Regions from separate parts of the Paenibacillus sp. SN-8-1 genome, predicted to be linked through region 2. Evidence: a T-box and tRNA genes for the amino acid it is inferred to sense, from the RefSeq annotation. Region 2 holds a T-box; the other holds one or more tRNA genes.
The links. A T-box is a leader RNA that pairs with one kind of tRNA and senses whether it is charged. The one in region 2 lies ahead of metG (methionine--tRNA ligase), so its partner is inferred to be a tRNA-Met.

Region 1: it encodes a tRNA-Met, which carries the amino acid that the T-box ahead of metG (methionine--tRNA ligase) is inferred to sense. The anticodon was not compared.

Annotation. Positions count from the first base shown of each region.
Region 1 covers NZ_CP194782.1:1,671,121-1,674,533, forward strand. The annotation lists gene ACRRNK_RS07705 (ABC transporter ATP-binding protein) at 1-1, shown strand, start outside; gene ACRRNK_RS07710 (ABC transporter substrate-binding protein) at 1-1,506, shown strand, start outside; gene ACRRNK_RS07715 (hypothetical protein) at 1,628-1,822, shown strand; tRNA gene ACRRNK_RS07720 (tRNA-Met) at 1,884-1,957, shown strand; tRNA gene ACRRNK_RS07725 (tRNA-Ile) at 1,983-2,056, shown strand; gene ACRRNK_RS07730 (YjcZ family sporulation protein) at 2,199-2,303, shown strand; gene ACRRNK_RS07735 (hypothetical protein) at 2,575-2,985, shown strand; gene ACRRNK_RS07740 (asparagine synthase) at 3,074-3,232, shown strand; gene ACRRNK_RS07745 (hypothetical protein) at 3,289-3,413, opposite strand, start outside.
Region 2 covers NZ_CP194782.1:1,849,402-1,852,814, forward strand. The annotation lists gene ACRRNK_RS08605 (response regulator transcription factor) at 1-436, shown strand, start outside; gene ACRRNK_RS08610 (Fur family transcriptional regulator) at 613-1,062, shown strand; gene yidD (membrane protein insertion efficiency factor YidD) at 1,068-1,322, shown strand; T-box leader at 1,363-1,615, shown strand; gene metG (methionine--tRNA ligase) at 1,677-3,413, shown strand, end outside.

The DNA of each region.
Region 1 (3,413 bases), 180 kb from region 2:
AGAAACCGATTTGGTAAGGCGTACAAAATTTTGGCAACAAGTCTTGCTGCAATCATGCTCACAGGGATGATCGCAGGCTGTACCTCGGATAAGGCGAAGGACAGCAATGAGCCCAAGGTGCTCCGTATCGGAATGTTGTATGGCGGTGGAGGGAACGATCAATATTTCAGACAGCAGTTCACGGAAGTATATGAATACACCCATCCTAATGTCACTGTAGAACTAGTGCCTGCCATCAATAGTGATCAGATGCGTTATTCGGAGAACCAGAATTATCAGCCGCCGGATACCCTAAAGAGTTTGAAGAAGGTGATGACCGGCAGTAATCCGGTTGACGTTATTGTCTCGGACACGAACAGCTTGAAGAAATTGATTGACGAGAACATGTTGAAACAGCTGGATCCGATGATTCAAGAGGATAAGTTTGATACGGCTGACATAGTTCCTTCAGTTATTGATGGAATTAAGCAAATGGGTAATAACAACATCTATGCCTTGGCACCAACCTTTATGCCTTCTGCCCTCTTCTATAATAAGAAAATTTTTAAGGACGCCGGCGTAGAAGTTCCTAAAGATGGCATGACCTATGATGAGGTATTTAACCTGGCTAGACGTGTAGCTAAAGGTCAAGGGAAAGACCGGATCTATGGCTTCGCATTTAACCGTTATAATGGCGCTAGTGCGAGTGATGATTTGTATAGATACATTCAACCACTGCAATTGCGATACTTTGATGAAAAAGGGGAAAAAATGACGGTAAATACACCGCAGTGGGAAAAGGCGATCAGCACGATTGTACAGCTGAGAAAAGATAAAATTTTATTTGAGAATACACAAATGAACAACCCACAGCAAAATCAGGTCTATAGTCCAGTTGATAACGATGTCTTCATGTCTGGAAAAACAGCAATGGCTATAGGCGATGTTGGCTTGGTTACGGAGCTGTCTGGAATGAGCGAGGCTGCGAAGACGAACAAAAAGCTCAAAACCTTCGACTGGGATGTTGTAACCATTCCTACACATCCGGAGAAGCCGGGCGTTGGTGGGGACATCTACCTTGGTAATTATATGTCTATTAATGCAAGTGCACCGAATCCGGATACCGCTTGGGATTTCATTAAGTTTGTGAATGGACCAGATTGGGCCAAGATTAAAGCAAGAAGCACATCCTATGAAATGGTATCCCGCAAATCTTTTATCAAGCCAGTGAGTGGACTTAATTACAATGTGGCTGCCTTCTATAAGTTGAAGCCTATTCCGCCTGTGAACTCGAATGATGAGAAACTTCAAACTGAGAAGCCGGGTATATATGGAGTTACGATGGTAGGACAAAACTTCATTCAAGAGGTTATCGACAATAAGAAGACACCAAAAGAAGCTCTCCAGGCCTGGGAGAAAAAAGGGAATGAAATGCTTCAGGAAATCAAAAAGAACCCAAAAACACAGTTCCAGCCTGATGGAACTCCATATATCCCACCAACCGATGGAGCTGCGACCAAAGGTTAAGTTAACCGGGTTATAGCCACATTAAAAGTACACCTGCCGTCCTTTGGAAATATTCAGAGGACGGTTTTTTGTGCGACTATTTTTTGGTTCAATCTGGACATAATAAGGGTAGAGCTAAGTATTGATCAAAAAAGAAAGTGAGCGGATATCCATGCAATGGGTGTACTTTAACAAACTATATAGAACGAAGTTTCAAGCAGGCTGCCTGGCCCGCAGACTTGAGCATGATGGCTGGATCTATGGTCTGGACGATCTAAGTGAAATAGAAATTTTCCGTTCCCGCCGGGGCAAATATGGAGTTCGATTTATTCTTTAATGGTGACACTTGACTCATGGCGTGTTCATGAGGTATATTAATTGATGTCGCTATTTACTGACGCGGGGTGGAGCAGCCCGGTAGCTCGTCGGGCTCATAACCCGAAGGCCGCAGGTTCAAATCCTGCCCCCGCAATACTTTTTTATCAAAAAGGTAACAAGGGCCCTTAGCTCAGTTGGTTAGAGCGGTCGGCTCATAACCGATTGGTCGGGGGTTCGAGTCCCTCAGGGCCCATAGCGTGCAGGACCCTTGCGAAGCAAGGGTTTTTTGCTGTCCATAACGGCGATTGTATAATGACTTTCCAGAGTGCCCTTGCACCCGGCAGATGAGGAGCATACATTACTTTAGACTCGGGATCGAGGGGAGGGGAACTACGATGAGTGAATGTAAAGTGAATCGTCCAAATCCTGTTTTTACTTCCACAGGAGTGATTTTGGTTCTTTTTATTCTGCTGGTGATTATTACCCGTACTTTCATCTAATTCATCACAACGGTAAATAATGAAGATAGGCAAAGACGAGTCGATTAGGCTCGTCTTTGTTTTATGTGTGAAAAGTGTTGTTGCTGGAAGTTTTTCTTGGTATATTTAATTAGTAAAAATAACCAAAAATTGAACATGATCCATTTTGTATTAGTCCTAATAGAAGTTCTCCTTGCAACTTACGATGAAAAAGATTCCTAATTCCTAGTTTTGGGTAAACATATTGTACTTTTGACTCGAATACTCATCAAAGTTGGGGGGCCAATGCAAAATGGAATTACCTATACCTGAGATTAATGTGAAGTTCAATTGTCAGGTCTGCAATCATGATATTAGTGTGCTCTTCAAAAGCCAACAAGTAGAGGCCGTTCGCTGTCCTGAATGCAGTAAGGTCTATTCTCTGCTTAAGCCTACAATAGGGGAAGAGATTTTGCTGGATTGGGAGCGAGAGGCTTTATTTCATAAAATAAAGGCTGAAAAGACGAAGCAGGATAACAGCAGTCTGGTAGCACTTATGATTAAAGTGGCAGAACTGCTGACCTGGCGAGATGGTGGCAACGGTAAGCTAAAGGCGATTGAGGCACTGCGAGAATGGTGTATCGATAACGAGGAGCAGGCCGCAATGGAAGAGCTCAAGATCATATATGGCCGCGGAAAAGCAAATCGATTACCGCCAGGATAGACATTCGCCGGGGAGTATGAATAATCCAGCCTAATTTCACCCAGAATAAATGGTGTCTTTCAAACCAAACTTAAGGGGAGTGTTAGGCATGCGTGAAGGCTTGGTTCCAACGGTTCTTGGTGCAGTGGTATCAGCTACAGCTGCTTCCATGCTAAGAAGCCGGTACAAGATGGCTGCAACTGGAGCGCTCGGTTTTGGTCTGGCTCATATTGTACTCGGGACAATCGATTTGTTCGAGCACCGTTAAGCGTTTGGAAGATGCCGGGAAGAGCATAGCTCTTTCCGGTTTTTTTATTATTTCTATCACATATACGCACTCAGCACCTCTTCAATATCTTGAAGCCGAATGATCAATTGATCCACATCTAACGTTTGATGACGCTGGTGGATGCGTGGAAGATCGATCCCGATAAAGTCCTCATTCCCTT
Region 2 (3,413 bases):
CTGGCAGCAGATGCAGCAGTCTTTGAGCCTTAAGGAACTGCTGTCCCTGTTTGTCTCCCTTATGGAACGTTCGTTAGATTCAGATTCAAGCTCTTCCAAGAAGTCCTCTGAGCAGCTTATGCTGTTAGCACAGGACTATATTCAGCACAAGCTTGATCAAGATTTCGGGATTGAGGAGATCGCTGAATACCTTGGAATCAGCTGTAGTTACTTCTGTCTCTTATTTAAGAATTATTTTGGGGAGACTTTTGTGGAATATTTGACAAAGCAGCGGATGGAAGTGGCGAAATGTCTCTTGCGCAGCAGCAACAAGAGTATTGCCCAGATCGGCATTGGTGTAGGCTATCAAGAAAGACGTTATTTCACGAAAGTATTCCAGAAATATTTCGGGATGACCCCGTCAGAATACCGCTTGCAAGAATCACCCGCAATTTAGCTCACTACATCAGTTAGTTCATTTTATATTGGTGAATTTATTAATAAGCCTTGCCCTCCGCGCGCGTTATTGCTGGAGAACAGGGCTTTTCGCATGTATGGGGTCCTGATTGACTCACGTATCTTTTTGGGGCATTATGAGAGATAGCAGATTTGTCAGGGCAGGAGGAAGAATATATGCTATCGACAGACCAGATTATTGGAGTTATGTCGAGCCAAGGGCTTCGGATTACAGATCAGAGGAAGACCCTGGCTAAATTATTTGCCGAAACCGAAGGGTATCTGACACCCAAAGATGTCTATAATTATATGTGTAAGAAATACAGCGGGCTAAGCTTTGATACAGTCTACCGCAATTTGCGTGTTATGGAAGAACTGGGTGTTATAGAGCAGATCGTCTTTGAAGACGGACTTAAATTCAGGGGCGGCTGTAGTGAGGAACGGCACCATCATCATATGATTTGTCTGCAATGTGAGAAGACCTACCCCATTCACTTCTGTCCGATGTCATTTGCCGATAAACCAGAACAATTCCAGGTGGTTAAACATAAATTTGAAGTATTCGGTTATTGTAAAGACTGCCAGGCGGCCAAGCAGGAATCCTATGAAGCTGAGCATCAGGGCTAAGCGGTATGTCCATTACGCGTAAAGTTGTTCAGGGGCCTATCCATGTCTATCGGAAATTCATCTCCCCGCTTAAGCCGCCAACCTGCCGCTTCTATCCCAGTTGTTCGGCCTATGCGCTTGAAGCCATAGAGGTACATGGTGCTCTGAAAGGCTCTTGGCTTGCCGCGCGGCGGATTGCTAAATGTCATCCATTTCATCCCGGGGGGCTTGATCCGGTTCCACCGCGTCATAAGAATGCCAATCTCCAAGAAGAGACCTAACTTGACATCGCATATGACTTTTCATATATTTTAAGTATATATATTTCCTGAGAATGGATAAGTACAGGGTAACCAACCAGTGCAGAGAGCCGGAGGAAGCTGGGAACCGGTCTGGGGGGACTTTGGAAGATGGTCCGGGAGGAACTTCTTTCGAGCTTGCGGGCATGCCTGCAGTAAGGGGGAAGCGCTGATCCAGCGTTATCGGAGCGTCTATATGACGGTTAATGAGCCCGGGTGGTTATTTTGTCCGGGGAAATTGGGTGGTAACACGTGAGAACTCTCTCGTCCCATTATGGGGCGGGAGTTTTTTGTTTTTTTATGGCTGAAATTTAAATTCCAGAAGGAGGATTACTGATGTCTGACAAGAAAACTTTTTATCTGACTACACCGATCTATTATCCGAGTGACAAGCTGCATATTGGCCATGCTTATACCACGGTGGCTGGAGATGCAATGTCCCGCTACAAAAGGCTTCGTGGATATGATGTGCGGTTCTTGACGGGTACGGATGAGCACGGTCAGAAGATCGAACAGAAGGCTCAAGAGAAAGGGATGACCCCTCAGCAGTTTGTAGATGAGATTGTTAAGGGAATCAAAGAGCTCTGGAAGAAACTCGATATCTCTAATGATGATTTCATTCGCACAACAGATGAGAAGCATAAACAGATCGTACAGGACATTTTTGACCGCCTGCTTCAGAAGGGGGATATTTATAAAGGCGAGTACGAAGGCTGGTACAGTATTCCGGATGAGACTTACTATACAGAGACCCAGCTAGTCGATGTTGTGCGTGATGAGAACGGGAACATTACAGGGGCCAAAAGTCCAGACAGCGGGCATCCGGTCGAACTGGTGAAAGAAGAGTGTTATTTCTTCAGAATGAGCAGCTACGCGGACAGATTGCTCAAATATTACGAGGAGAACCCGGATTTCATTCAGCCGGAGTCCCGTAAGAACGAGATGATTAACAACTTTATTAAGCCTGGTCTTGAAGATCTGGCGGTATCCCGTACAACCTTTGAATGGGGTGTCAAGGTCAAGGGCGATCCGAAGCATGTCGTCTACGTATGGATCGACGCGCTCTCTAACTATATTACCGCACTGGGCTATGGCACCGACAATGCGGAGCTCTATAACCGCTACTGGCCGGCAGATGTACACCTGGTAGGGAAAGAGATTGTCCGGTTCCATTCCATATACTGGCCAATCATGCTGATGGCACTCGATATTCCTCTGCCGAAGAAAGTGTTCGGTCACGGATGGCTGCTGATGAAGGATGGCAAGATGTCCAAATCGAAAGGCAACGTGGTGGATCCGAATACCTTGATTGACCGCTACGGTCTGGATGCAACAAGATACTACCTGCTTCGTGAAGTGCCTTTCGGTTCAGATGGTCAGTTCACGCCGGAAAGCTTTGTTGAGCGGATCAATTCAGATCTGGCTAACGATCTGGGGAATCTGCTGAATCGGACTGTAGCTATGGTGAATAAATATTTCGATGGCGTGCTGCCGGCTTATGTTCCGAACGTGACCGCCTTTGATCAGGAACTGACAGATGCTGCAAAGGCTGCAGTTGAGAAGGTAGAAGAGGTTATGGAGAAGCTTGAGTTCTCCATCGCGCTTACCGCCATCGGTCAGTTTGTCAGCCGCACGAACAAATATATTGATGAGACGCAGCCTTGGACTTTGGCCAAAGATGAATCGAAGCGTGATGAGCTAGCGTCAGTTATGGTGCATTTGGTAGAATCCCTGCGCATCGCCTCGATTCTGCTTCAGCCGTTCCTGACTCAGGCTCCCGCGAAAATTTGGGCTCAGCTCGGAATTGCCCAGGGCGAGCTTACCGCCTGGGATAGCGCGAAATCCTACGGGTTAATTCCTGCCGGTACGAAGCTCGGTCAGGGAGAGCCAATCTTCCCTCGTCTTGATAGTGCCGAGGAAGTTGCTTATATCGTTCAAGCTATGGCTGGCAGTACCGCGGCTTTTGCTGCAGCGCAGCAAGAGCAAGCACCTGCTAGTGGGGCTAAGGACGCCCTGGAAGCGGCTCCAGCACCTGAACTCAAGGAAGAGATCAGCATCGATGAGTTCGCCAAG